Regions from separate parts of the Microbacterium sp. EB106-03-03-XG65 genome, predicted to be linked through region 1. Evidence: predicted binding sites of a transcription regulator. Region 1 holds the regulator's gene; the other holds the start of a gene.
What was found. The regulator LexA, encoded in region 1, represses DNA repair genes until DNA is damaged. The targets are predictions, from matches to a motif close to TCGAACANNTGTTCGA.

Region 1 (14,316 bases):
CCCCGAGAAGTCCGATCACGCCCATCGCCGCTGCGGCGAACGGCAGGGAGGCGACGGCGACGATACCCGACACCAGGAGCGGGGCGATCGCACCTCCCGTATCGGTGAGGGTCCGCCAGGAGCCGAGGAAGGCCGCCGGGTCTCGCTGAGGGGCGACGTCGGCCCCCAAGGTCAGCAGGATGCCGCTCGAGAGGCCGTTTCCTACTCCGAGCATCGCGGCGAACATGCCGAACCACAGCACGGCGGCATCGAGGTCGTGCGTCAGAGAGAGGGCGAGGAACCCGGCACCCATGAGGAGCATGGCGGGCATCGCGGCCCAGAGCCTGCCGAAGCGGTCCATCACCTGGCCGCTCGCGTAGAACAGCGCGAAGTCGATCGCCCCCGAGACGCCGACCACGAGCGCGATCGTCGAAGAGTCGAGGCCGAGCGAGAGTCCCCAGAGCGGCAGGACGACCTGGCGTGCCGAGCGCACAGCGGACAGCGATGCCGCGGCGATCCCCAATCGCCCGAGAACGCTCCGTTGCAACCACATGGTGCGGAAGACTCCTGCGCGCTCAGCGACGGGGATCGATCCGGAGACGACTTCGCCGGAATCCTCCGACAGTGCCGCCGTGCGAATCGGACTCGCCCTCGGGATGGTCTTCTCGGGATCAGGTCCGAAGAGCACGAGCAGCACCATCACGACGAGGCAGCCGAGGAAGAACCAGATCGCGGCGGTTTCGGAACCGAACAACTGCAGCAGCCCCGCAGCGACGAACGGCCCGATGAAGACACCGAGGCGGAAGCTGCCGCCCAGCAGCGAGAGCGCGCGAGCACGGAAGGCGAGCGGGACCCTGGTCGTCATGAAGGCATGGCGCGCGAGGCCGAAGGCCGCGGCGCAGAACCCCAGGAGGAAGACGGATGCCGCGAGCACGGTCAGCGACGGGGCGAAGACCATGCCCACACCCGCCGCGATCGCGACGGTTCCGGCGATGACCATGGTGAACCGCTCACCGATGCGCGACACCGCCCACCCGGCGGGCACGTTGCCGCACAGCTGGCCGATGACCAGCGCCGAGGCCACGAGCGCGGCGAACGCCACGTCGGCACCCATCTCGGACGCGATGACCGGGATGAGCGGGATGACGGCACCCTCGCCGAGCGAGAAGAGCACGGTGGGCAGGTACACCATGGGTCCGAATCGCCTGAGGACCGTGGAAGCATTGCTCACTCACTTCACGCTACTCCGTCGCCGCGCGGGCCAGAGGCGAAGCAGGGTCCCCGCCCGCGCAGGCGGCACGTTAGGCTGGACGCGACATGCTCGAACTCGATCTCTCCGCCGACATCCAGGCCCTGCGACTCACCTACGGTGACATCCGCGAGGTCATCGATGTCGAGACCCTCCGCTCCGACATCGCGCGCCTCAGCGAGGAAGCCGGCGTGCCGGACCTCTGGGACGACCCCGAACGCGCCCAGAAGGTGACCAGCGCTCTGAGCCACCGCCAGTCGGCACTCGCTCGCGTCGAAGGCATCGGGCGTCGTCTCGACGACCTCGAGGTCCTGGTCGATCTTGCGAACGAGATGGGTGATGAGGACTCGGCCGCCGAAGCACGCGCCGAGCTCAACGCGCTCACCGAGATCATCAATCAGCTCGAGGTCCAGACGCTGATGGACGGAGAGTACGACGAGCGCTCCGCCATCGTCACGATCCGTTCGGGTGCAGGCGGCGATGACGCCACCGACTTCGCCGAGATGCTCATGCGCATGTACCTGCGCTGGGCCGAGCGCCACAAGTACCCCGTGAAGGTCCTCGACACCTCCTACGCCGAAGGCGCCGGCATCAAGTCGGCGACTTTCGAGATCGACGCCCCCTACGCCTTCGGCACCGTGTCGGTCGAGGCAGGAACGCACCGCCTCGCCCGCATCAGCCCCTTCGGGTCGGCTGACAAGCGCCAGACGTCGTTCGCCGCCGTCGAGGTCATCCCTCTGATGGAAGAGGCGACCGAGGTCGACATCCCCGAGAACGACATCCGGGTCGACGTCTTCCGCTCGTCAGGTCCTGGCGGGCAGTCGGTCAACACCACCGACTCCGCCGTGCGACTGACACACCTCCCCACCGGCATCGTCGTCTCGATGCAGAACGAGAAGTCGCAGATCCAGAACCGCGCCGCCGCCATGCGCGTTCTCCAGACCCGACTGCTGCTGCTGCAGAAGGAGGAGGAGGCTGCGAAGAAGAAGGAGCTCGCCGGTAACATCACCGCGAGCTGGGGCGACCAGATGCGCTCGTACTTCCTCTACGGCCAGCAGCTGGTGAAGGACCTGCGCACCGGACACGAGTCGGGCAACCCGGCTGCCGTGTTCGACGGCGACCTCGACGGCTTCATCTCAGCAGGCATCCGCTGGCGCAAGCGCAAAGAGGAGGACTGATCCCCGTCGCTCAGCGGGCCGATCCCCGGAACGACTCCGTCACCTCGCCGTTGCTGTAGGCGATGCACTGGATGGTTCGGTCCTTGAGTCGGTTCCATGATGCCTCGGTGGGCACGAACCAGTAGTTGTCGAGTTCGGAGTCCGCGTACGGGATGCCGATGTAATCGGCGAAAGCCGCATCGCAGCGTTCCGTCGCCAGAGTCTGCAGAGCTTCGTCACCGGGGAAATCGCCATCGGTCGCGTCGAAGATGTAATAGACCTCGTCGGTATGGGGCTGGTCGCACGCCACGACAGGAAGCTCGGACACCTCGTCGCCCCATTCCATGAACGGGATGCACTGACCCACGGCCAGTTCGTCGAAGGTGACGGTCTGTGCACCCGGGGGAGGGGTGGAGATCGTCGAGGGGGAGGGCGCGGGCGTCGGCTCTTGCGAGGGCGATGGAGACGGCTCGCCCGTCGTCACGGACGAGGGCTCGCCGCGAGGCTCGGTCGCAGTCGTACTCAGCGTGAGCAACGCCACGGCTACGGCCAGGACTGCGCCCAGGATGCCGAGAGCGACCCCGACGATCCCCGGCCACTTCGCGCCCGGGAGGAAGATCGAGACGAGCGACGCCACGACGCCGACCGCCAGAAGGATCCAGCCGACGGGGGCGATGACCGGGACGCACGAGAGAACGACGCCCGCGGCCGTCAACGACAGACCGATGATGCCGAGCACGGAGATCCGGGCCTTCGCCGCCGCAGACGGATCGGACGAGCCCGGCATACCCCCGCCGGTCGCTGGGCCCGGGTAGGGGCCGGGCGCACCGGGAGAGACGCCCGCAGACGCTCCGCCGATCGTCACGTTCGCTGCGGGTGCCGCAGGATTCGCGGCGACGTAGGGAGGCTCGAATGTCGGACGCGGATCCGACGCCGTCTGCGAGGGCGGTGTCGGCGTGGAGACCGGTGCCGGAGTCACCGCGGCCGGGGGCGCCTGCATCGTGTGCTCGGTCCAGCCGGCCCCGTCCCACCAGCGCAACCGTCCGGAACCGTCTTCGTACCAGCCTGCGGGTGTCGTCATCATCGACTCCGTTCCGTGTGGAGCGATCCGCCGGCTCAGCCGGCGGTCGGGGTGATCGAGATCCGCGCGATCTCCCGCAGGGCCTCGTCGGTGATCACGAAGAGGTACGACTCGCTCTCGGCGACGTCGAAAGTGATCGGCCCGCTCGTCGTCTGTCCGGGATCGAGCAGCTCATTGGGGGCTCCCGTGACGAAGAGGTCGAGATCGCCCTCGGTGCCGTCCGCCGCCTGGAGCGATGTGAAGAGGGGGTTCGCGGGAGTCACGCCGTCGATGCCCGTCCATGTCGTCTCGATCGTCAGGTACCCGCCGTTCGTCGGGGGGACACCCGTGCCGACGTCCGTCGTCCAGGTCGCCTCGGTGACGGTGACCTCTCCGCTTCCGCCGAGGAAGCGGAGAGTCACGGTGTCGCCGATCGTTCCCACTTCCACCTGTACTGTCTCGTCGCTGTCATCGGCATCGGCGCTCGGCGACGGAGCGGGTGTCGTGTCGGACTCGCTCGACGGTGGCGGAGTGGGCAGGTCCCGGATCGCCTCGGAGACAGCGGCGATCGCGAAGAAGAAGCTCAGGATGACGGCGAGAATGCCGCCCACGATCGACACGATGAGGCCCGTGATACCGGGCCACTTCCTGCCCTTGAGGAAGAGCGAGATCAGCGACGCGAAGAAGCCGCCGACCAGCATCAGCCAGCCGATCAGGGCGATCCACGTGAGCGGGATGCACGCGAGCACCGTGCCGAGTGCCGCGAGGCCGAGGCCGACGAGCCCGAGCACCGAGAGCCCCGCCGGTCCGGAGGGCGCCGACGGCGCTGCGACCGGATAAGCGCCGGGCGCTCCGTATGCGGGAGCAGCGCCCGGATACGGTGAACCGGCGTAGCCCGGCGCGCTTCCGGGGGAGGCGGCCTCCGCGCCGGGAGATGTCGGAGTCGCACCGGGGTAGGCGGGAGCGGCGTAGCCGGGTGCGGAGTAGGCGGGAGGGGAGTAGGCGGGAGGGGAGTAGGCGGGAGGCTCCGGTGCGGTGTTCGCGTACGGCGGCACAGGTCCGGCGGGTGCGGACGTCTCGGACGCCGGCGCCCCATCTGTCGACGGATCGTCTGTCGACGGTACGTCGACAGACGGGCTGTCTGTCGACGGGCTGTCTTCCGGACCGGATGCACCCTCCGACGAAGGTGCGTCCCACGTGGCGCCGACCTCGACCGCGGCGACGGACTGGATCGCGTCGTGCGTCTCGGCGGATGCCGCCGACTCGGACGCGGCGTTCTCCTCGGCTGTCCCCACGTCGGATGAGGCGTCGTCGGTGACGGGGGCATCGACAGCGGGGGCGAAATGCTCCGTCCACTGCGCGCCGTCCCACCAGCGCTGCCGGCCGGATCCATCGTCGTACCAACCTGCAGGCGTGGTCATCGCATCCCCCTCGGAGTCGTCGTCCACGCTGGGGCGTGGATCCGCACCTCCATGTATAGCAGTGGGGTCTGACGTGGAAGCCGTCGGCGGGGTGTCGCTCGCGACCAGAGGAACCCGCGCGCTTACGCTCGTAAAGTCATGATTCGGTTCGAGAACGTCACGAAACGCTATCGCGGGACCTCCAGGCCCGCACTGTCCGGCGTCGATTTCGAGGTCCAACGGGGCGAGTTCGTCTTCCTCGTCGGGGCATCGGGGTCGGGGAAGTCGTCATGTCTGCGACTCATCCTGCGCGAGGACGTGCCAAGTACCGGTCGCGTCGCCGTGCTGGGACGCGACCTGCGGTCGCTGGCGAACCGGAAGGTCCCGTACTTCCGTCGCCACATCGGCTCGGTCTTCCAGGACTTCCGCCTGCTGCCGTCCAAGACCGTGTACCAGAACGTCGCGTTCACGCTCCAGGTGACGGGCTCGTCGCGCGGCTTCATCCAGCAGGCCGTGCCCGAGGCGCTCGCGCTCGTCGGACTCGACGGCAAGCAGAAGCGGATGCCGCACGAGCTCTCCGGCGGAGAGCAGCAGCGCGTCGCCATCGCCCGCGCGCTCGTCAACAGGCCTCAGGTGCTCCTCGCGGATGAGCCGACCGGAAACCTCGACCCTGCCACGTCCGTCGACATCATGCAGCTGCTCGCCCGCATCAACGCCGGCGGTACGACCGTGCTCATGGCCACCCACGAAGCGGCGTTCGTCGATCAGATGCAGCGCCGTGTCATCGAGCTGCGCGACGGCGAGATGGTGCGCGATGAGGTGCACGGCGGTTATGGCGACACATCGAACATCCCGCGACTTGTGCCCGAAGAGGTTCGCGGTGCAGCCGCGGCCGCGGCGCTCACGGCCGTGCAGGAGGTGCAGCGTCAGACCGCCGATCTGTCGGTGGTGCGCGCAGCACTCGCCGAGGAGCTCCATGCGCAGCGCCGGGCGGAGTCGCCCGCTGCCGACGCCGTGCCGACCGCATCCGAGACGCCCGAAGCGCAGGCTGCGCCCATCGAGCCCAGGATCGAGGATGCAGAGCCTGTCGCGCCGACTCCGGTCGCCTCTCGCACGCATCCGATAGTGGTCCCGCAGGTCGACGTCGCAGAGCTGGGAGTCGCCGATCGTCTCGGCCTCTCGGACGACGGCGCAGAGGAAGTGGGGCCGACCTCATGAGAATCGGTCTCATCCTCACCGAGGCTCTCGTCGGTCTTCGGCGCAACATCTCGATGGTCATCTCCGTCGTGCTCGTGACGTTCGTGTCTCTGACGTTCGTCGGCGCGGCCATCCTGATGCAGGCGCAGATCGGCACCATGCGCGGCTACTGGACGGAGCGTGCGCAGGTCGCCGTGTACATGTGCAGCGACATCTCCGAGTCGCCGACGTGCATCGACGGCGGCGCGTCGGAGGACCAGGTGGATGCCGTGCGCAGTCAGCTCGAGGGCGAGGCGCTGGCCCCGCTCATCAGCGAGGTGACCTTCGACTCCAAGGAAGACACCTACGCGAAGCTCGTCGACCAGCTCGGCGAGGACCAGGCGAACCTCATCAGCGCCGATCAGGCCTTCGAGGTCTTCTTCGTGACGATGAAGGACCCCGGCCAATCTCAGGTCATCTCCGAGGCCTTCAACGGCGTCACCGGTGTCGAGCAGGTGCAGGACCAGCTGCAGTACCTCGAGCCGCTGTTCTCCGCACTCACCGTCGCGACGTACATCGCCGTCGGGGTCGCCGTGCTCATGCTCATCGCCGCGATCCTCCTGATCGGCACGACCATCCGGCTCTCGGCGTATGCACGGCGCAAGGAGATCGGGATCATGCGCCTCGTGGGAGCGTCGAACCGCTTCATCCAGACGCCTTTCGTGCTCGAGGGCGTGTTCGCGGCATTCCTCGGGTCGGTTCTCGCCAGCGCAGCTGTGGTCGCCGGCGTGCATTTCGGAGTCGAAGGGTACTTGCGCGGCCGTGTGCCGTTCATCACCACCTGGATCTCGATGAGTGACGCCGCGCTCGTGGTTCCGGTACTGATCGGGATCGGAGTCGTACTCGCCGCGCTCTCCGCAGGCTTCGCGATCCGCCGCTGGCTTCGCACCTGACTGGGCGCCGCTCGTGCTGTCGCGGGACGCATCCGGGCTCAGGTATATACTGAAAGGCTGCTCGCGACACCCCTGTCGCTGAGCTCATCGACGCACAGGAGACATCATGCCCAGGGAACGCGGGGAGAAGGTCATCGCGACCAATCGTCGCGCACGTCACGACTACAGCATCGAGAAGTCGTACGAGGCGGGGATGGTGCTCACCGGCACCGAGGTGAAGTCGCTACGTCAGGGGCGCGCGAATCTCAGCGACGGATACGCGTTCGTCAAGGGCAACGAGGTGTTCCTCGATTCCGTGCACATCCCCGAGTACTCGCAGGGTCACTGGACGAACCACTCGGCCAAGCGCATCCGCAAGCTCCTGCTGCATCGCGAGGAGATCGCGAAGCTGCAGCATGCGGTGTCCGCCGGCGGCTACACCCTCATCCCGCTCAAGCTCTACTTCTCCGACGGCCGAGCGAAGGTCGAGATCGCTCTCGCGAAGGGAAAGCGCGAGTTCGACAAGCGCCAGACCCTTCGCGAGCGTCAGGACACCCGCGAGGCCGAACGGGCCATGCGTCTGCGCAACCGCGTCGGAGAGTGATCAGTCGGCGGGGGTGAAGCCGAAGACACGCCCCAGGAACGCCAGTTCGCGTCGGAGCGAGTCGATCATGGTCTCCGCGGATCGGAAGCCATGGCCCTCTTCCGGGTACAGCACGTACTCGTGATCGACTCCCCGGGAAGCGAGGGCGTCTCGGATCGCCTCGGACTGCGATGCGGGTACGACACGATCGACGCCTCCCTGCAGCAGGAGCACCGGGACATCGATCCGATCGACGTGGGTGAGGGGCGAGCGCTCGATGTAGAGCGCCTCGGCCTCGGGAACCGGACCGACGAGACCGTCGATGTATGAGGCTTCGAAGTCATGTGTGTCCGCGACGAGCATCCGCAGGTCTGCGACGCCGTAGCGGCTGATGCCCGCAGTGAACGTGCCGCCGCGCACGAGCGCGCAGAGCACCGTCCACCCTCCGGCGGATCCGCCCCTGATCGCGATGCGCGCCGGGTCTGCGAACCCGATGTCGACGAGACCCTCGGCTGCCGCGATCACGTCATCGACGTCGGCCACACCCCATTCGCCGTCGAGACGCTCTCTGTAGGCCCGGCCGTACCCTGTGGAGCCCGCGTAGTTCACGTCGAGAACGCCGATCCCGCGACTGGTGAAGAAGCTGATCGCCGGCGAGGCTGCGCCTGTCACGTGGGCCGTCGGGCCGCCGTGCACGAGCACGATGTACGGAGGAAGCTCGTCGTGCGGGGGAGTCTCGTGCGGGTGGGCGGGCGGGTAGACGAAGGCGTGCACGGGCCCGCGCGGCCCCTCCACCGCGATCATGGACGCGGGCGGTGCCCAGGTCGGGTCAGACGGGCCTCCGCCGGTCACGGTGATGACCTCACCGGTGTCGACGTCGACGCACCAGACTCCGGGGGCACCCGCCGAGCTGGTGCCGGACAGCAGCACGGTGGTCCCCGCGACGTCATCGACACTGATGTGGCCGTCGGCGGGGAGCGCGAGAGGATGCGCGGACCCGGACGCGTCGATCAGCACGACCTGGTCGCGGCCCTCGGTGCGCACAGCGACGACCCGGCCGTCGGCAAGCGGGCGGTACCAGCGATTGCCGAGCACCCAGAGGCCGTAGCCGGTGTCGGCGTCATCGGTGGCGGCGAAAGGCTCGGCCGGGCCGAGCGCGGAGACGCCGCGCAGCGCCTGACGGTGCAGGGCCCATCTGCCGGACGGATCGTCGGAGTAGAGGAGCTGGTCGTCCTCGGTCCACTCGGGTTGCAGAGCGGCGCGCGTCGGAAGAGTCGTCGTGTGCTCGCCGTCGGAGACCACGAGCGCTGCACTCTCCCACGGCATCCGGCCCGCGTTCCACTGGACCCACGCGAGCCGGGTGCCGTCGGGCGACAGGGCAGGATGCGCGTAGAAGTCCGCTCCGCTGATGAACGTGCGGATACGCCGGTGGTCGTCGGCTGCGGAGCCGTCGAGCGGGATCTCCACGATGGCTCGCGTATGCGGTTCGGCATCGAGATCCTCTCGCACCGCGAACAGGCGTCCGCCGGCGAGGCGGAGGCCACCGTAGGAGGGGCCTGCGGGCGTCAGCGGCAGGATCACACCGGTGCGCGACATCCGCCTGACCCGTTGGTCTGCCGCATCGACGAAGTAGAGGGTGCCCGCGGGGTCCGCGGTCCAGGACCCGCCACCGTATTCGTGCACCCTCGATCGGGCGCTCCACGGTGCGGGGAGGACCACCTGTCCCGCAGAACTGCGTACGGCGACTCGCCCGCCCTCGGTCGGAACCGACTCTGCCCACCAGATCTCGTCACCGACGAACGCAGCGCCGTCGTATCGCGGGGACGACGCCGCGACGGATGCGGGAGAGAAGGGCGAGGACCAGGAGCCATAGGGCGACGACATGCTTCGACCCTACGGTCAACGCGGCCGGCACCGCATGTGCGGTGCGCTCAGACGGCGCGGAGCACGGCGACGATCTTGCCGAGTATCACGGCCTCATCGCCGAGGATCGGCTCGAACGCCGAGTTGCGCGGAAGCAGCCAGGTGTGGCCGTCGCGGCGCCGGAGAACCTTCACGGTGGCCTCCCCATCGAGCATCGCGGCGACGATCTCACCGTTCTCGGCGCTGCCCTGCGAACGCACGACGACCCAGTCGCCGTCGCAGATCGCCGCGTCGATCATGGACTCGCCCGACACCTTGAGCATGAACAGATCGCCCTTGCCGACCAGCTGTCGGGGGAGCGGGAAGATCTCTTCGACCTGCTGGTCGGCGGTGATCGGCACGCCTGCGGCGATCCTGCCGACGAGGGGCACGAGAGCGGCATCGCCGACGGGCGTCGCGATGTCGGCGGGGTTCTCGCCGCTCGCGCCGGGAAGATCGATCAGCACCTCCATCGCGCGCGTCTTGCCGGGGTCACGGCGCAGGTACCCGCTCAGTTCGAGCTGGCCGAGCTGATGCGTGACGCTCGAGAGCGACTTGAGTCCGACCGCATCGCCGATCTCCCGCATGCTCGGCGGGTAGCCGTAGCGGCTGATCGACGTCTGGATGACCTCGAGGATCGCCATCTGCTTCGGGCTCAGGCTCTTCCGACGGCGAGTGCGCGGAGCCTCTGACTCGGTGGCGGCGTTGTCGCTCATGATGCTCCTCAGGTGTCGACCCGGCGTCTCGGTTCGAATGTCGGTGGCCCGTGGTGGGGTGTTGCTATCGAAACCGTATCCGAGAAACGCAGCGATGGGGAATATCTGTTCGAGCGTGTCGGTTCTTTTCCGGAGCGGGTTTCGAAGAAGTCTTGACACACATTCGAATTCGAAGATACCTTCGGAACGTAGCTTCGCATTCACGGCTCCCGGCCGAGTCGCGAATGCGAACGCTACGCCACCTTCACCGCCCAGCGCGGGAGCAGCAGAGGAGCACGACATGAGCACCATCACCTTCAGCACCGCAGCCATCGTCCCGGCAGTGCCGACGACGCGCCTCCGGCTGACGGCGCGCGGTCGTCGAGTCGTGCTGGCGCTGGCGGCGCTGCCGCTCGCGGCAGGCGTCGCCTTCGGCGCACTCAGCGGCGGCAATGCGATCGCCTCGAACGACGATGTCGCGGTGGCGTCTTTCGAGACCGTCACGGTGATGCCGGGGGACACGCTCTGGTCGATCGCCGAGAGCATCGCGCCGAAGGCAGATCCGCGCGACGTGATCGGTGACATCACGCGACTCAACCTGCTCCAGGGTGGCGCTCTGCAGATCGGCGAAGAGCTGGCCATCCCGGCGCAGTACTCGGAGTGACCATCGGCGCCGTGCCGACCAGCCGCACATCTTCGATGTCACGCTGAATGACTGCCCTCCAGACGCGGCCTACCATGGGAAGGGTGACCGTTTCACTTGCAGACCTCCCTCTTCGTGACGACCTCCGCGGACTCACCCCATACGGTGCCCCGCAGGCTCCGCTCCCGATCGCTCTGAACGTCAACGAGAACACGCACCCCGTTCCCGATGCTGTCTCGAGCGACATCCTCGACGACATCGCCGTGGCTCTGCGTGACGTGAACCGCTATCCCGACCGCGAGTTCACCACTCTGCGAGAGGCGTTCGCGCGTTACCTCGGCCACGGCCTCGAGCCGGAGCAGATCTGGGCCGGGAACGGCTCGAACGAGGTTCTGCAGCACATCATGCAGGCGTTCGCGGGGCCTGGGCGCACCGTCTACGGGTTCGCGCCCACGTACTCGATGTATCCGCTGATCTCGCAGGGGACGGGTGCCCGCTGGGTCGCCGGCGCGCGCCAGCCCGACTACACGATCACCCCCGACGAGGCGGCCGCACAGGTGGCCGCTGCGGATCCCGACGTGATCCTGCTCTGCTCGCCGAACAATCCGACGGGCACCCCTATGGGGCTCGATGTGATCGAAGCCGTATACGAGGCGTCACGGGGCATAGTGGTCGTCGATGAGGCCTATCAGGAGTTCGCCCCGCGCGATGCTCCTTCAGCCCTCTCTCTGCTCGATGGGCGGCCCCGTCTCGCGGTGTCTCGCACGATGAGCAAGGCGTTCGCGTTCGCGGGCGCCCGCGTCGGGTATCTCGCTGCGGATCCGGCGTTCATCGATGCTCTGCGTCTGGTGAGGCTGCCCTATCACCTCAGCGCCCTGACACAGGCTGCGGCTGTCGCCGCGCTGCGGAATGCCGACGTGATGCTCGGGATGGTGGACGAGATCGTCGAGCAGCGCGATCGCATCACGGCGACCCTCGAGGCGCTCGGCTACACGCCGCATGAGACCTGGTCGAACTTCGTGCTCTTCGGAGGGGTGTCCGACCCCAAGGCTGTGTGGCAGCAGCTGTACGACCGCGGCGTGCTGGTGCGCGACGTGGGCATCCCGGGGCACCTCCGGGTCACCGCCGGCACGGAAGCGGAGACCACCGCGTTCCTCGATGCGCTGGCCTCGATAGGATCGGCTTCATGAGCAGCACCACTCGCACTGCACGCGCGGCCTCGCGCGTCCGCAGCACCTCGGAGTCCACCGTCGAGCTCGAGCTGAATCTCGACGGCACTGGCGCGAGCCACATCGACACCTCGGTGCCGTTCTTCGACCACATGCTCACGGCTTTCGCGAAGCACTCGCTCACCGATCTGACGGTGCGAGCCTCCGGCGACACTCAGATCGACGCGCACCACACTGTCGAGGACATCTCGATCGTGCTCGGTCAGGCGATCCGCGAAGCGCTCGGCGACAAGTCCGGCATCTCACGCTACGGCGACGCGCTCGTTCCGCTCGACGAAGCTCTTGCGCAAGCGGTGGTCGACATCTCGGGGCGTCCTTACCTCGTGCACACGGGCGAGCCCGCAGGGTTCGAGCACCACCTGATCGGCGGGCACTTCACCGGTTCGCTCGTGCGTCACTCGTTCGAGGCGATCACGTTCAACGCCGGCCTCACCGTACATGTGCGCGTGCTGGGCGGACGTGACCCGCATCACATCGCCGAGGCCGAATACAAGGCCTTCGCCCGCGCATTCCGCCAAGCCAAGGCGCTCGATCCCCTCGTCGACGGCATCCCCTCGACCAAGGGCGCGCTATGAGTCGCGCACCCAAGGTCGCGGTCTTCGACTATGAGTCGGGTAACGTCCACTCCGCGGTGAAGGCGCTCGTCGCCGCGGGCGCCGACGCCGTGCTGACGCGCGATCGCACGGAGGCGCTCGAGGCCGACGGTCTCGTCGTGCCGGGGGTGGGCGCGTTCCAGGCTGTGCGAGATGCGCTGTACGCCCACGGCGGCGACGAGATCATCGACCGGCGGCTCGCCGGCGGTCGTCCCGTGCTCGGAATCTGCGTCGGCATGCAGGTTCTCTTCGCGCACGGGGTGGAGCGGGGCCACGACTCCGAGGGTCTCGGCGAATGGCCGGGCGCCGTCACAGAGCTCAACGCTCCGGTACTGCCCCACATGGGATGGAACACGGTTACACCCGGTACCGAGTCGGTGCTCTTCAACGGCATCGAGAACGAGCGGTTCTACTTCGTCCACTCGTATGCCGCGCAGTCGTGGGAGCTCGACGTCATCCCGCCGTTCCCGCAGCCGGTGCTGACGTGGGCGACATACGGCGACCCCTTCCTGGCCGCCGTCGAGAACGGACCGCTCTCGGCGACGCAATTCCATCCGGAGAAGTCTGGCGAGGCAGGCATCCAGCTGCTGCGCAACTGGGTCGACAGCCTGCGCTGACCCCCGCCGGCCGGCGCGGAAAAGGCGACGGCCCGCGCGGAAAAGGCGACGGCCCGTGCAAGACAGGCGACGGCCTGCGCGCAACAGGCGGACTCCCGCTGACGCGACGACCGGTCGGCGCGCGCTTCGAGCTCGATCCTTCGTGTGTCAGAAGCCGCGTGCGACCGCGGCGGCGGCCGACAGCCACGCTCGCTGCGTCGGGTCTGCGAGGGCGCGCAGTCGCAGGTGTCCGTCGACCATCTCTCGATCGAACGGGATCGCGACGACTTCACGGGCCAGCGAGCTGTAGCCTCCGACGACGTCTGCGACGTCTGCCGGTGATGCCTTCGGATCTGCCTGGCTGACCACCACGACGGACTCGCGGGCGAGGCGCGCAGACCGTTCGTCGCGGTCCTCGAGCGCCTCAAGGAGCAGGGCCCCGGCTTCCGCGTGATCATCCCGCGTCGTGGTGGCCACGACGAGCTGATCGGCGAGATCGATCATCCGCAGCCACATCGGGTCGGACTCGTCGTTGCCGGAGTCGATGATGATCAGGCGATAGAACTTGGCTGCTACCGCGTGGATCGAATCGACGTCCGCGGGGCTGAGACGATTCTCGTGTGCGAGTCGGATGGGCTTCGAACGGAGGACGTCGTACTTCTCCTGCGGCTGGTGATGCACGAAGTGTGCAAGATCGGCCGACTGGCCCTGGGCGCCGAGGAGGCGCTGGGTCTGCGGCAGCAGCTCGAGCAGGGTGCGATCGTGCGCGCCCGTCTCTGTGCGCCAGCCCAGCGTGCCTCGCGTCTGGTTGTTGTCCCAGGCGAGGACCCCTGCTCCTCCGTACTGGGCGAAGACGGCCGACAGAAGCACGGTGGTGGGGGTCTTCCCGGCGCCGCCCTTGCCGTTGACGACGGCGACTGTGCGAGGACCAGGCCAGTGCATACCGACCGCGTGCTCATCGTCGCGGATCGCGCGCTCTCGAGCGTTCGGCCCGAGTGAGAAGCCCACGCGGTTGAGCAGGCCACGACCACCGACGCGAGCCGGCTCCTCCCGGCGTTCCTGTTGGAGGAAGGACGGGCGCTCGACGCCCTGCTCCCGCTGCACGCGCCGCGACGACGCGGC
Region 2 (14,316 bases), 650 kb from region 1:
CCATGCACTCGTCCATGCACATCTGGCACATCGCGATGCACGCGTCGAGCATGGCCATCATGGTCGCGGGCGTCATGCCCTGCATCCGGAGCATCGACCGCATCATCGTGTTGCACATGTCGGCGCAGTTCATGCAGGCGGGAGCGCAGTCCATCATCTGCGTCGAGCAGATCGTGCACGCCTGCTCACACGCCGAACACGCGTCCATGCACGCCTGCATGACGGCCATGTCCATCATCGCCATATCGGTCGACTCCATGTTCTTCGACATGGCGCCCATCATCATCGAGTCCATCGCACACCGCTTTCGTCGCCGGCCGCAGCCGAGGTGAGAGCGGGCAGGACCACCCGCCTGCCGCCCACGCTAGTCGCCTCGGGCACCGGCGTCGACTGCGGAATTCTGCTTCCACGCCCAGTCCTGGTTGTCAATCCCGTGGCCAGTATTGGCCCCGCGTGTGATCGTGGCAGTCCGTTGATCAGTCGAGGAAAGGACACGGACATGAGCGCCGGAGACGACATCAAGAACAACGCCGAGAAGCTGGGCGGCAAGGCCAAGGAAGGCCTCGGCAAGCTGACCGACAACGAAGAGCTCGAGGCCGAAGGCCGCGCGGACCAGACCAAGGCATCGGCCAAGCAGGCCGGCGAGAACGTCAAGGATGCCGCGCACAAGGTCGGCGAGAACGTCCGGGACGGCTTCAAGGAGTAATCCCGCACACAGAGAAGGGGCCCCCCGGAGGGCGGGCCCCACTCTTCGGGTTCAGCGTGTGCGGTTGCCGGAGATCGATCGGATCAACCAGGCGATCACCGCGATCGCAAGCAGCACGAGCCCGACCCACAGCAAGAACTGCAGGGACTGCACGAGTCCGCCGGTGATCGCGAGGATGATCGCGACCACGATGATGATGATCAGAAGGATGTTCATCGGTCTTCCCTTCTCTGGGGCGCGGTGCGCCCGGCTAGGGCTCTCAACCTAGACCCGCGAAGCCGCATGCCAGAGGGGCTTGACGCGAGGCTTTCCGCCGTGTGAGGAGTGAGACATGCCAGGACGCAGGAACAGTTCCCTCAAGGATCCGGAACTCTACGAGGAGCTCCGCGATGACGGAGCATCGAAGGAGAAGGCGGCGCGGATCTCGAACGCGGCAGCGCGTGATGGCCGCAGCACCGTGGGCCGCCGCGGCGGCGAACACGGCGACTACGAGGACTGGACCGTGAAAGAGCTCCGTGCCCGCGCCAAGGAGATCGGGCTCCGCGGCTACAGCCGCATGCGCAAGGCCGATCTGATCTCCGCATTGCGGAATCACTAGGGCCGCGGGTGGCCCGGTTCGGGATCGAGGAGGAATTCGTCCTCCTCGACGAGAAGACATTGGTGCCGCTGGCCATGACCCCGGAGTCCCGCGATGGCCTCGTGGGAACACGGCCGTCGGGTGAGGTCACGCCGGAATACCTCACATGCCAGCTCGAGACGGCGACGGCGCCCCTGGCCACGAGGGCCGACGGGGTGCAGCAGTTGCGCGAGATGCGCGAGATGCTCGGCACCCAGGCCGCCGAGCACGGTGCGATCGTCGCGCCGACCGGCACGCCGTTCATCGCACCGCACCGATTCATCGTGTCGCGGTCGCCCCACTACGACGCGGTCGCCGATCACCTGGCCGAGATCACCCGCGAGCACGAGGTCAACGGTCTGCACGTGCACGTCGAGGTGCCCGACGACGAAGAGCGGGTGCGCGCTCTCAACCGCGTGCGACCGTGGCTGCCGGTGCTGCTCGCCGTCAGCGGCAACTCACCGTTCAGCAAGGGCCGACCCTCGGGGTTCGCCAGCTGGCGGAGTCTGCTCATCCGTCGCCTGCCGGCCTCATGGAGCCCTCCGCGGTTCGTCGACCTGACGGACTACCGTGCCGGGGTGGCCGAACTCGTCTCGATGGGGGCGATTCCCGACGCCAGCTCGATCGCGTGGACCGTGCGCCTGTCCGAGAACTTCCCGACGGTCGAGGTGCGCGTGTGCGACGTGCAGCTGACGGTCGATGACACACTGCTCGCCGTCGCTCTGATCCGCGCACTCGTGCTCAGCGACGAACTCGGCGACCATTCGGCCGTCTCGCTCGACGGGATCGACTCGTCGCTGTGGACGGCGGCACGGCAGGGACCGGATGCACGCATCGTCGACCCGATCACCGGCGACGTCGCGGGTGCTCGAGAGGTGCTGGCCCGGATGCTCGAGCGGATCGCTCCGACCCTCGCGGAGCATGGTGATCGCGAGTTCGTCGACGATGCCCTCGCACGCGTGGTCGCCGAGGGAACCGGCGCACAGCGGCAGCTGCGCGCACACGCCGACCGAGGGGTCGACGGACTGCGTCACCTCTACCGCGCGGGCACGGCGCCCGCCGAGAGCCGACCAGACGGGAACTGACCCGACGGAGCCACCACGGCAGTAGTGTCGGCCTGTGGCATCATCTCGCTTCGCTCCCCTGCAGCGACTCGTCATCTCGGTGGCCGTGCTCGCCTCGTTCGTGACCTTCCTCGACGGCACGGTCGTCACCGTCGCCCTGCCCGCGATCAGTCGTGAGCTGGGCGGAGGCATCACCACTCAGCAGTGGGTGGTCGATGCGTATCTGATCACGCTCAGCGCGCTGATCCTGCTGGCGGGGTCGCTGTCGGACGCTTACGGCCGAGTGCTCGTGATGCGCGTCGGGCTGATCGCGTTCGGCGTGGCCTCGGTGGCCGTGGCTGCGGCTCCTGATCCGCTCATCCTGATCATCGCGCGCGCCGCACAGGGAGCGGCCGGAGCGCTGCTGGTGCCGAGCTCGCTCGCCCTGATCACCGCGACCATGCGCGGCGACCTGCAGTCCCGGGCGATCGGCGTCTGGACCGCGTTCACGACCGGGGCGCAGCTCGTCGGCCCCCTTCTGGGCGGCCTCTTCGTCGACTACCTGTCGTGGCGTCTCGTCTTCCTGATCAACGTCATCCCGATCGGAGTGACGCTGGTGCTGCTCGCGCGCCTGAAGCTCTCGGAACGCCCGAGCGGCGTGCGTGTCGACTGGTTGAGCGGAGCGCTGTGCGCGATCGGCCTCGGCGCGGTCGTGTTCGCGCTGATCGAGCAGCCGAACCTGGGCTGGTCCTCCCCCGCGATCTGGCTGCCGGGCGTCGTCGGCGCTCTGCTCTTCGCACTCTTCCTCGTGCGGCAGCAGCGGTCGCCTGCGCCGCTCATGCCGCTGTCACTCTTCCGCGTGCGCGACTTCGCGTGGGGAAACCTCGCGACCCTGTTCGTGTACGCGGCTCTCTCGTTGAACGGCTTCGTGATCGGCGTGTATCTGCAGCAGGGCGCGGGGCTCAGCGCCACGGCGGCCGGCCTCGCGAGCCTGCCCGTGACGGTGCTGCTGATTCTGCTCAGCTCTCGCGCCGGGTCGTGGGCTGGTCGCTTCGGGCCGCGCATCTTCATGACGATCGGCCCGCTGATCATGGCGGTCGGCGCGCTGATGCTGCTGCTCGTCGCCGACCAGTTCGACTACTGGTGGCAGGTGCTCCCCGCGATGATCGTGCTGGGACTCGGCCTCGCCCTCACGGTCGCCCCGCTCACCTCCGCGATCCTCGGAGCGATCGACGAGTCGCGGTCGGGCATCGCCTCGGCCGTCAACAACGCGGTCTCGCGCGTCGCCGGACTGCTCGTCGTCGCGATGCTGTCGACCATCATCGGCGGCACGCTCGATCTCGACGGCTTCCACAACGCCGCCTGGGTGACGGCGGCGCTGTTCGCGGTAGGTGGAGTCGTGTCGTGGATCGGCATCCGACGGAACCCCGCGGAGTCCGCGCCTGCCGACGTCGACGCCGCGCGGTGACGGTGCGCGTTGACGATGGCGGTGCCCGGGCGCAGACTGAAGAAGCCGTTTCCCCGAGCATCCGGAGGTCACTCGTGAGCACGCCAGACGAATCGACGACGCAGAGCCCGCTTCCGCCCGTCGTGGATGCCGACACGTGGCGCCGCGAGCTCGACGCTCTGCGCGTGCGCGAGAAGGCCGCGACCCGTGAGCTCGATGCGATCGCCGCGCAGCGCCGTCGTCTGCCGATGGTCGAACTCCCCGAGTACACGCTGGTCGGGGCGGAAGGACCCGTGCGCCTCGCCGAGATCTTCGACGGGCATCCGCAGCTCATCGTCTACAACCACATGTGGACCGACGGCAACGAATGGCAGTGCCCCGGATGCACCGGATTCACGTCGCAGTTCACGCGCCTCGACGTGCTCGAGCGCTACTACGACGCCCGCTTCGTGATCGTGACGAACGGCCCCATCGACGAGGCGATCGCCTATCGAGAGCGCGTCGGCAACCGCATGGCCTGGTACTCCAGTGCCGACAGCTCGTTCGGAGCCGACCTGGATGCGGGGCCGAACGAGGGATTCGGCGTGAATGTCTTGCTGCGCGACGGCGACACCGTGTACCGCACCTGGCACACGAACGGACGCGGCACCGAACGACTCAGCCACCTGCAAGGACTCGTCGACCTGCTTCCGTACGGCCGCCAGGAGGAGTGGGAGGACTCGCCCGAGGGCTGGCCGCAGCACCCGACCTATGACCGGGGCATGCGGTCGAAGGAGATCGCTCAGCTGTACGGCTCGCTGCAGGGAGCAGGCTCCTGAGGCGGGTGTCGCGCGGAGTGACCGCGCTGCTCCTGACAGCCGCCCTCGCTCTCACCGGATGCGCTCTCACGGCATGCACGACGAGCGCCGCGTCGAGCGACGCACTGGCCCTCCCGCCCGCCGGGGGGACTCCCGACTACCAGCTGGGCGGCGCCTACGATCCCGCCGACGGCGTTGCGATCGTCGGGCGCGACCGGTCGGATCCGCCCGCCGAGGGGCTCTACTCGATCTGTTACGTGAACGGATTCCAGACGCAGCCGGGCGAACTCGACGACTGGGATCCCGACCTCCTGCTGCACCACGACGGCGAGACGGTGTTCGACCCCGATTGGCCCGACGAGGCGCTGCTCGACACCTCGACCGCCGCGAAGCGTGAGGGTATCGCCGACCGCGTGGGTCCGTGGATCGAGGGGTGCGCGGATGACGGGTTCGATGCGGTCGAGTTCGACAACCTCGACTCGTACACGCGGTCTGACGGGGTGCTCAGTCTCGACGACAATCTCGCTCTCGCGGCGATGCTCGTCGACATCGCGCACGGCTCAGGGCTCGCGGCAGGGCAGAAGAACGCCGCCGAGGATGCCGCACGCCTGCATGATGACGCCGGGTTCGACTTCGCCGTGGTCGAGGAATGCGCGGCCTACGAGGAGTGCGCAGCCTTCACCGACGTGTACGGCGACCATGTCGTCGACATCGAGTACACCGACGAGCTCCCTCGACCCTTCGCCGAGATGTGCGCCGACGACGAGTCGCCCGCTTCCCTGGTGCTGCGCGACCGCGACCTGCTCACGCCCGGCGACGACGGGCATGTGTTCGAGGTCTGTCGCTGAGTCTCCGCGACACGTCGCTGAGCGTCCGTCGCATCAGTGAGTGTTCGACGCGTCAGTGAGCAGGCCGACCGTGGTGTGGTCAGGTGAACATGACCCGTCGTGGCGGTGCGTCGGTGTAGGTGCGGCCGAGGGGGCTGATCCAGGTGATGGTGCCGTCGTGTTGTTGATGGGCTGTCCAGCGGTGTCGGTCGTGGACGTCGGGGTGTTTGAGGGTGTGGTGGCGCCGACAGAGGTGGCTGAGGTTGTCGGTGCGGGTTCTGCCGCCGCGGGCGTGGTCGTGGGTGTGATCGATGTCGCAGCGGTGGGTGGGCATGCGGCATCCGGGGAATCGGCAGTGTTGGTCGCGGGCGCGGAGGAAGCGGCGCATGGGCTCGGTGGGGGTGTAGGTGTCGGTCTCGACGATGAGGCCCGAGGGGTCGAGGAACAGGCGTGTCCAGCCCGTGTTGCGTCCGGCGAGGCAGCGGGCGATCTCGGGGGCGAGGGGGCCGTGACCGTCGAGGTGGGCAGGGCGGTCGTCGGCGCCGGTCAGGGTGGTTGCGGCGAGGGTGATCTGGATGCGGGCGGTGATGTTCTGCAGTCCGGTGCCGTTCTCGGGGCTGGGGGTCGCGGCGAGGAGGAGGTCGGCGAGCACGTCGGCGCGGATCTGGTCGAGGGTGCGGGTGTCGGTCTCGAGGTGTTCGATGTCGGGGCTGGTCGGATCGGTCATCGGATCCATCAGGCCGACGAGGGGGTCGGTGGTGAAAGTGCCCGACTCGCCGAAGATCACCCCGCTGGTGAAATATGCGTCGTACCGCGCGTCCTCGGAGTCGAAGTCATGCAGGTCTCGGGACTGCGCGCCGCCCTCCTCGTCGCGGGGCCGCAGGCACGGGTCCCGGTCGTCGCGGGTGCGGACGATCTCCCGAGCCATCTGCGTGAGCCGGTCGAGGATCCCCTCGGCGACCCATTCCGGCAGTACCGCGGTGAGCAGCGACAACCCGTCGCCGACGGAGCGCACCTGCACGCAGCGTTCCTCGGCCGCCTTGCGGTGACGGGCCACCAGCGTCACCCCCGCGAGTGTGGCCGCGACCTGGCGTGCGTGCGCCTTCGTGCGCGCCGCGGTCTCCCGCTCCGCGAACACCAGCACCGCCGCCTCGTAGAGTCCCATCGTCTCGGGCGCGACGTCTCCCGCATCGACCGCCTCGCTCACGATCAGGCTCGCCCGCACGATCTCCCGCACGTGCCCGACGCTGATCGCCCCGGTCTCGAAGGCCGCTCGCGTGGCAGGCAACGACCGGGACAGCGTGCGCGCATCCGTGAACGCATACTCCACCGACCCCGTGCTCACCCGCCCCGCCGCCGCATACTCCGCGATCATCGACCGGTGAATCGCCTCACGATGAAACCCGTGCTCGGCGACATCCGCCTCACGCACCGCGAGCCGCTCGATCAGCAACCCGCTCGCCTTCGCCTCGAGCACCGCGATCTCACGCCGCACCCCGACCCACTCGTCGAGCAGGCGAGACCGCTCCTCGAGATCGAGGTCACCGCCGGCATGAAAGGTCATACCCCCATTTTAGAACATATATTCGATTCTCGACGTGGCCAGACCAGCAAGATCCCGGCATCTCGAAACCGCACACCACGAGACACCCCTCGCTAGGCTGACCCCGTGAGCATCAGGGGGGACCGTACCGGCGGCGTGCGCGCGATCGCGTCCCGATGGGCGCACGCGATCACCGATCTCCCCCGCTGGATCTGGGTCGCCGCCGCGGCGGTCGCCGCACTGCTCATCGTGGTGATCGCGACCGGCGGGTTCGCCCAGGCAGTGAGCGAACCGCAAGAGGTCGACGCAGGAGACGAAGTGCGCACCGGTCAACTGAGCGTCACCGTGCGCGACGCCGAGTTCACGCGAGAGGTCGAATCCGAGTACCTCGACGCGGAAGACGGCGAGGTGCTGCTGGTCATGACCCTGGCGCTGGAGAACCTCACCGACCACCCGATCGGCGTCGGCACGAGCGCCGACCGCATCGACACGAACCTCGTGAACCACGAGCAGCCTCTTCTCGACCTCGCGGGTCTCGAGTCGACCGACAGCGCCTCCGTGTGGCGCGCAGACGGCTCCGCGGGTCAGGTGTATCTGCAGCCCGGGGTCCCCGCCGAGGTCATGATCGCCTGGCCGGTTCCCGACGATTCGACGGCGGGCGAGACCGTGTCGCTCGACGTGCACGAGGCCGTGATCGGCACCGGTGCCGTGATCCTGTCGTCGCGTGTGGTGACCTGGCGCGCGGGAGACATCGCCGCCCGCATCGCCGTACCCGTGAGCGGGACACCGTGAAGCGCGCGATGCCGTGGGTTCTCGGCGCCGCGCTGGTGCTGGGCGCCGGCCTCGTGACGGCCGCGACGCCGACCGACGAGGACATCGTCGGTCCGATCACGCTGCACGGCCAGGCGGGCGACGCCGTCGCGTCGCGCACGATCATCGCGACCGTCACCGACGCGCGCTTCGCCGATGAGGTGACGGAGGAGACGTCGAGATGGAGCGCCGACGGGAACTGGCTCGTGATCACCCTCGACGTCTCGGCGGCGACGACAGAGGTCGATGCCGCGATCCAGCTCGCGACCCTGGCCGTCGACGGGCGCGTGTTCCAGGCGAGCGAGCGCACCTCCGCCTCGCTGCGTGGCACGGCACTCCGGGTCGGCACCGACATCACGGGCGTGCTGGCCTTCGAGCTGCCGAGCGATCTCGACAGCGGCAGCGCCGAGCTGCGCCTCACGCCGACGTACTCCACACCCGAGCTCGACGACCTCGTCGCGATCTCGGTCGAGCTCGCCGGCCTTCCGCGCGTGCCGAGCACCGAGCTGCCGGCTCCGGGCTGGAGCGCGGAATGAGCCGGGGCCGGATGAAGAGCTGGTTCCGTACGCAGCGCACCGCGCTGATCGCCGTGGCCATCGCCGCCGTCGCGGTCGTCGGTGCCTCCGTCTGGCTGGATGTGCTTCCGAATGTCCGGCAGCCCGACCGCGTGATCGACGCCGGGTCCGCCGCCGACTCCCGCGCCGTCATCTCGGGTCAGGAGCTCGCACTCGGCCTCGCGGAGTGGGGCGAGTTCGACGCTCCCGAGGGGTCGCGCACGCTGAGCGTCCGACTGACCGCGAGCGGCGGACCGGATGCCGCATCCTGCGGCACCTCCACGCTCACCGAGCAGTCGTCGTCGCGCACCTGGGTGACCTCGCGAGACGGGCTCGACCTGCCTACGGGCCTGGATGCGACCTCATGTGTCGCGGAGCCCGCATCGTACCGCATCCTGCTGGTCTTCGTGCTGCCCGACGATGCCGACGGGCCCTTCGTGCTCGACATCGAGGGCGACGACTCCGACGTGGCCCGGTTCACCGTCGATCCCTGAGACCTCGTCGACCCCCGTCGGACGTGTGTCGAGCCCGGCCTTGGGGCGGCCGATCACGCCGTCATAGGCCGTCGCGACGATCGCCACGCGCAGCGGCTCGGCGATCGCCGCGATGCCGACGCTCACGAGCGGGAACACTCCCGCCCAGAACCGCAGATCGTGACCGCCGATGACCTCGAGGACTCCGCGGGTCGCGAGCTGCTCCGCGAGGCTCCAGGATGCGTAGGCGAGCACGAACGCGCCGAACAGCACCGGTCCACCGCGCCAGATCACCGTGACCGCGGCCCAAAGTCCCTCGAGACGCATCACGAGCGTGCGCGCGACGCTCATCATCGCCCCGCGCATCGCACTGCCCGCGTCGCCCGCCCACCGCGGGAACGACGGCGTCGAGTCGAACGTGGTGCCGAAGATGACCCCCGCGACCGTGAGCCACGCCGCGGGGACGAGAAGTGCTGCGACGATGACGCCGAAGAGCCAGGTCGCCCCCTCCCACACCGCGGCGACGGGCGCGAGGTTGACCGCGAACCAATCGCCGAACCCCTGCAGCCACCCGACCGCAGCCCGCTCGGAGAGCCACCCGAGCACTCCGTTCCACCACCGCGCGATCAGCACGAAGAGCATGAAGGTCCAGAGGATCTCGGTGTAGACCGCGAGCACGACCGTCCACTTCGGCAGGCGCGCTGCGAAACGGGTGAACAGGAGTCGCGCGAGCAGAGCGACGACCAGCACCGCCACCGGCAGCACGCCGACGGCGATAATACCTCCGCGGTCACCCAGCTGAGAGGCGTCGAGTCCGGTGCTCTGCAGGCCGACCGCGACGGCGATGCGGAAGAAGTCGATCAGGTCGGCGTCGAGCAGCCCCCAGGCGGTGTAGAACGCGAAGAACGGGAGGATCGCCGCCAGGGTCGCCGATGCGAACTCGCGCGGCCCTCCGGCATCCTCTCTGCGGCTGTGCGGCAGCGACGATCGCACGGTGAGGTACATCGCGACGTAGGCGAAGAGTCGCGCGCCCACCGCGAGGGGCAGCAGCAGCAGCCCGCCGAGCGACGTATGGCCGCCCACGAAACCGGCGAGCTCGACCAGCAGCCGGTGCAGTGCCTCTCCCCCGAGATACCAGGCCATGAGCGCGACACCGTGCCGCGCGATGATGCGCCCGAACGTGCGCAGAGCCTGTGACATGTGCCCTACGGTATATGGCCCACGCCGCACCCGGGTATATGGCCCGCGCCGCACCCGGGTATCTCGCCCGCGCCGCTCCCGTCACGCCCGTCCGCTAGCCACGCCCCTGCCGATCGTCAACCGCATTGCAGGCCGATATGCGATTCACGAGCATGACGGGGTGAACAGACGAAGGGCCCACGCGGGCCGCGCCGTCGGCGCAGTGATCGCGATCGCACTCCTCGCCGCGATCTCAGGATGCGGCCTGACCGTTCCGACCGATCCCGAGGGGTCGCTGCAGAGCGTGTCGGGCGGCGAGCTGAGAGTCGGGGTCTCGCCGGATCCCGGTCTCGTGTCGGACGACACCGAGCCGCCGACCGGCAGCGTTCCCGAGCTCGTGAGGGGCTTCGCCGACAGCATCGACGCCGGTGTCGACTGGACCGTCGCCTCGGAAGAGACCCTCGTCACGATGCTCGAGCGCGGTGATCTCGACCTGGTGGCAGGCGGGTTCACGGGTCAGACGCCCTGGGTCGACAAGGCAGGAGTCAGTCGCGGGTACCCCGCCATCGACGGCGCCGACGGACGATCGATCGTCATGCTCGTGCCGCTCGGCGAGAACGCGTTCCTCAGCACCCTCGAACGGTTCCTCGACGAGGAGGTCGGCGGATGACCCGCGTGACGCATCTCGGCCGCACCGAACTGCCCGACGAGCAGCAGAAGGCGCTGCGGTCGGCCGTGCGGTGGGAGTGGTTCACGATCGCGTACACCGCGGTCACGATCGCGGTGCTCGCCCTCGTCGTCGGCAACTCCCAGGCCATGCGCACGGCCTGGATCGAGGACATGCTGTCTCTGATCCCGCAGATCGCCTTTCTCATCGCACTGATCTTCGTGCGGCGTCGCCCGACGGTGAAGCACCCCTACGGACTGCATCGCTCGATGGGGATCGGACACCTGGTCGCCGGCGTCGCGCTGTTCGCCGTCGGCCTCAACCTCGCCGTCGAAGCCGCGACCGGACTCATCGCCGGGGAGCATCCGACGATCGGCACCGTGCAGCTCTTCGGCCAGACCATCTGGCTCGGCTGGCTCATGGTCGCCGTGATGGCGGTCGTGATCGTCGGGCCGGTCTTCTTCTACGGCCCCGCCAAGGCGAAGCTCGCTCCCGTGCTGCACAACAAGCTGCTCTACGCCGACGCAGACATGGCGAAGGCCGACTGGCAGACCACGGTCGCCTCGATCGTCGGAGTGCTCGGGGTGGGCGTCGGAGCGTGGTGGCTCGACGGCGCGGCCGCTCTCTTCATCTCGCTCGGCATCATCTGGGACGGCGCACGCAACACCCGGACGGCGGTGATCGACCTGATGGACCAGCGCGCCCGCACGTACGACAGCAAGGACCCGCATCCGCTGGCGCACGACGTGCTCTCCACCATGCGTTCCCAGCCGTGGGTGACGCAGGCGTCGGTGCGCATGCGCGACCAGGGACAGGTCTTCCACATCGAGGCGTTCGTGGTGCCGCGACGGGGCAAGGTGTCGCTCGCTCAGACGACCGACCTCGCCGAGCGGATCACCGCGATCGACTGGAAGGTGCAGGAGGTTGTGATCGTGCCTGTCGACGAGTTGCCCGAGGGCACCGACACCAGCGGGAGGGCCTGACCGCTGCGCCGTCTCGCCGACCGGCCGGCTCAGTGGAACGGGCAGCGACCGGATGCCGTCGCCGAGCGCACCCGGGCGCCCGATCGGGGCTTCGTGGGCAGCCGCCGCAGATCGACGTCGAGACCGGCATCGAGAATGCGCAGGTCGGGGTCGCTCAGCACGGCGACAGCGGCAGACAGCCCCGCGATCGCGAGCTTCTCCCCCGGGCACCGGTGACCGGTCGCGACCCCCGCACCGCCGTGCGGGACGAACGCCGCGAGCGCCTCGTAGTCGTCGCCCACATCTCGGAACCGCTCGGGATCGAAGGTCTCGGCGCGCGCCCAGAAGCGCTCGTCGGTGTCGGTGCCGCCGATGTCGAGCACCACCCGCCCGCCGGCCTCGACGCGCTGACCGTCGAGCTCGATGTCGTCGAGCGCCCATCCGGGCAGCATCGGCACGAACGGGGCGGTGCGGCGCACCTCCTGCGCGAACATGACGGCGAGGGGGCCGCCGACGAGTGCGCCGCGCTCGGCGGTCTCGGCTGCGATCCGACCTCGCCACTGCGGGCGGTCGTGCAGCTCCTTGGCCGCGAAGGCGACGAATCGCGCGACCGCGATCATCGGGCGGATGCTGTTCTGCAGCTCGACTCCGGCGACATGGGCGCTCAGCAGTTCGCCGTTCTCGTCGCGATGGTGCGCCCACTGCTCGAGCGCCGTGCCGGGTTCGGCCCGCAGTGAGCCGTGCCGCACGGCCTCGATCAGTCGCGTCGAGTGGCGGTCGGACCACCAGCGGTTGGCGAGCGCCGCGAGGTACTGCGGCGAGTAGGGCGATCCGAACCCGTCGACGATCTGCGCGAGGCGCACCGACCAGCGTGTCTTCGCCGCGTCGGTACCGGGCAGCCCCGCCCAGGTCATGACCGCACGCCCGAGGGCGCCGACGGCCGCGTCGTACGCGGTTCGGGTGCCGCCGTCACGCCACGCCTGCTGCTCGGCAGCCCATTCGCGCTCCAGCCAGGGCGTGAGCCGTGCGACCTGCTCGTCTTCGTAGGCGACGTCGACGAACGTGGCCTTGCGGTGCCGATGCGCCGCACCGTCGAGGCTGTGCACCGAGCCATGGCCGAAGAGGCTCTCCTGCACCAGCGCGGGCATGGCCGCGTGGCGGGCGATGCGGTTCTCGTCGTAGAAGAGCTCGACGCCCTCGACTCCGCGCACGAAGATCGCGTCGCGCCCGAGCAGGCGCATGGGCGCCGACCGTGCCCCCGGTCGGACCCGTCGCCAGATGCGTGGCCCGAGCCCGTAACCGTGGATGAGCAGGGAGGGCGCGTCGTCGCGAGCGAGCGCTCCGAGACGGCGCGCGGCCCGCACGGGAAGATCGATGAGTTCCATGGGGCGACGCTGTCAGACGTGCGCCTCGGGGTACAGGGGGAGGCATGAGAGCGGCCGGTGTGGTAGCGCCTCTGCCGCCGACGAGCGGAGCGCATGCTGCTCGGCATCCGCTCGTCAACCCCCTGGGATGCACAGCCGCCCCGGGTCAGGATGCCTCCAGGAGCGAGGAGGAGACCCTGATGGCGAAGAACGTCCGCACCATGAACTGCAGTCCCGACGATGTGTTCCGCGTGCTCGAGAACGGCTGGCTCTATCCGACGTGGGTCGTCGGGGCGTCACGCATGCGCGACGTCGACGAGACCTGGCCGCAGCCCGGGGCGCAGCTGCACCATTCGGTGGGCGTGTGGCCGGCGCTCATCGACGACACGACCGTGGTCGAGGAGTGGGCGCCGCCGCACCGAATGGTCATCCGTGCCCGCGGCTGGCCGATCGGTGAGGCCCGCGTGACTCTGCGGGTGCGGGCATACGACGGCGGTGCCATGGTGCGCATCGACGAAGAGCCGGTGAAAGGACCGGCCACGCTTCTTCCCGACCTGCTCACCGCTCCCCTGCTGCGCCTGCGCAACGCCGAGACCCTGCATCGCCTGGCATATCTCGCCGAGGGCCACGCCGACTGAACGCGCAGACGCGTCGCCGAACCGACCGGGAGCCGGCTCGCCGCCGATATATTGAGTGATGCCGCGACCTCCGCGCGCAGCGGAGGAGCCAGTGATGAGAGACGTGGCGCGGCCTGAGCAGCATTCCCGATCGGCCTGGAGGCGCTTCTGGGAACAGGGCGGATGGTGGCGAGCGCTCGTGCTCGTCGTCGTGTACTTCGTGCTCTACAACGGCCTCTCGCTGCTGCTCACCCCCATCGCGTCGCAGATCGACGATCCACAGAGTGCCGCCGGCATCCTGGTCTTCTATGCGGTGCCGATCTTCGTCGGCTGCCTGCTTCTGCTCGCCTTCGGCGCATCGCTCGGCTGGCTGCCCGAGGTGCTCGGTCCGCAGCCGATCCGCGGCCGGGGATGGATGTGGATCGCAATCGCGGTCGTGCTGCTGTTCAACGTGCTGCACTTCCTGTCGATCGACTACGGCGCGGCGGGCTTCGAGGTCGTCGCGACCTGGCTGCTCGCCGGGGTGTTCATCGGCTTCGCCGAAGAGGTGCTCACACGCGGATTCGTCGTGTCGCTGCTGCGCAGGTCAGGCAACCGCGAACTCGTCGTCGCTCTTGTCTCGTCGGCGCTCTTCGCGCTGCTGCACGCGGGCAATCTGCTCACGGGCCAGTCGCTGTTCGCGACACTGATCCAGCTCGGCTACACATTCGC

Region 2: a site for LexA is predicted at 7,011-7,026, ahead of AC3WS6_RS16665 (HNH endonuclease signature motif containing protein). Genes of this name have one in related genera too.

The regions. Positions count from the first base shown of each region.
Region 1 covers NZ_JBYTEB010000002.1:32,945-47,260, reverse strand. The annotation lists gene AC3WS6_RS13410 (MFS transporter) at 1-1,171, opposite strand, end outside; gene prfB (peptide chain release factor 2) at 1,297-2,406, shown strand; gene AC3WS6_RS13400 (DUF2510 domain-containing protein) at 2,417-3,466, opposite strand; gene AC3WS6_RS13395 (DUF2510 domain-containing protein) at 3,502-4,866, opposite strand; gene ftsE (cell division ATP-binding protein FtsE) at 5,005-6,063, shown strand; gene ftsX (permease-like cell division protein FtsX) at 6,060-6,974, shown strand; gene smpB (SsrA-binding protein SmpB) at 7,081-7,557, shown strand; gene AC3WS6_RS13375 (S9 family peptidase) at 7,558-9,420, opposite strand; gene lexA (transcriptional repressor LexA) at 9,468-10,154, opposite strand; gene AC3WS6_RS13365 (LysM peptidoglycan-binding domain-containing protein) at 10,435-10,797, shown strand; gene AC3WS6_RS13360 (histidinol-phosphate transaminase) at 10,872-11,966, shown strand; gene hisB (imidazoleglycerol-phosphate dehydratase HisB) at 11,963-12,580, shown strand; gene hisH (imidazole glycerol phosphate synthase subunit HisH) at 12,577-13,215, shown strand; gene AC3WS6_RS13345 (MinD/ParA family ATP-binding protein) at 13,363-14,316, opposite strand, start outside.
Region 2 covers NZ_JBYTEB010000002.1:681,326-695,641, forward strand. The annotation lists gene AC3WS6_RS16625 (four-helix bundle copper-binding protein) at 1-271, opposite strand, end outside; gene AC3WS6_RS16630 (CsbD family protein) at 500-706, shown strand; gene AC3WS6_RS16635 (hypothetical protein) at 758-922, opposite strand; gene AC3WS6_RS16640 (Rho termination factor N-terminal domain-containing protein) at 1,038-1,304, shown strand; gene AC3WS6_RS16645 (carboxylate-amine ligase) at 1,313-2,407, shown strand; gene AC3WS6_RS16650 (MFS transporter) at 2,442-3,833, shown strand; gene AC3WS6_RS16655 (DUF899 domain-containing protein) at 3,908-4,630, shown strand; gene AC3WS6_RS16660 (endo alpha-1,4 polygalactosaminidase) at 4,648-5,457, shown strand; gene AC3WS6_RS16665 (HNH endonuclease signature motif containing protein) at 5,537-7,000, opposite strand; gene AC3WS6_RS16670 (DUF4352 domain-containing protein) at 7,106-7,771, shown strand; gene AC3WS6_RS16675 (hypothetical protein) at 7,768-8,325, shown strand; gene AC3WS6_RS16680 (hypothetical protein) at 8,706-10,016, opposite strand; gene AC3WS6_RS16685 (hypothetical protein) at 10,177-10,665, shown strand; gene AC3WS6_RS16690 (cation efflux transmembrane domain-containing protein) at 10,662-11,645, shown strand; gene AC3WS6_RS16695 (cytochrome P450) at 11,675-13,009, opposite strand; gene AC3WS6_RS16700 (SRPBCC family protein) at 13,189-13,626, shown strand; gene AC3WS6_RS16705 (CPBP family intramembrane glutamic endopeptidase) at 13,721-14,316, shown strand, end outside.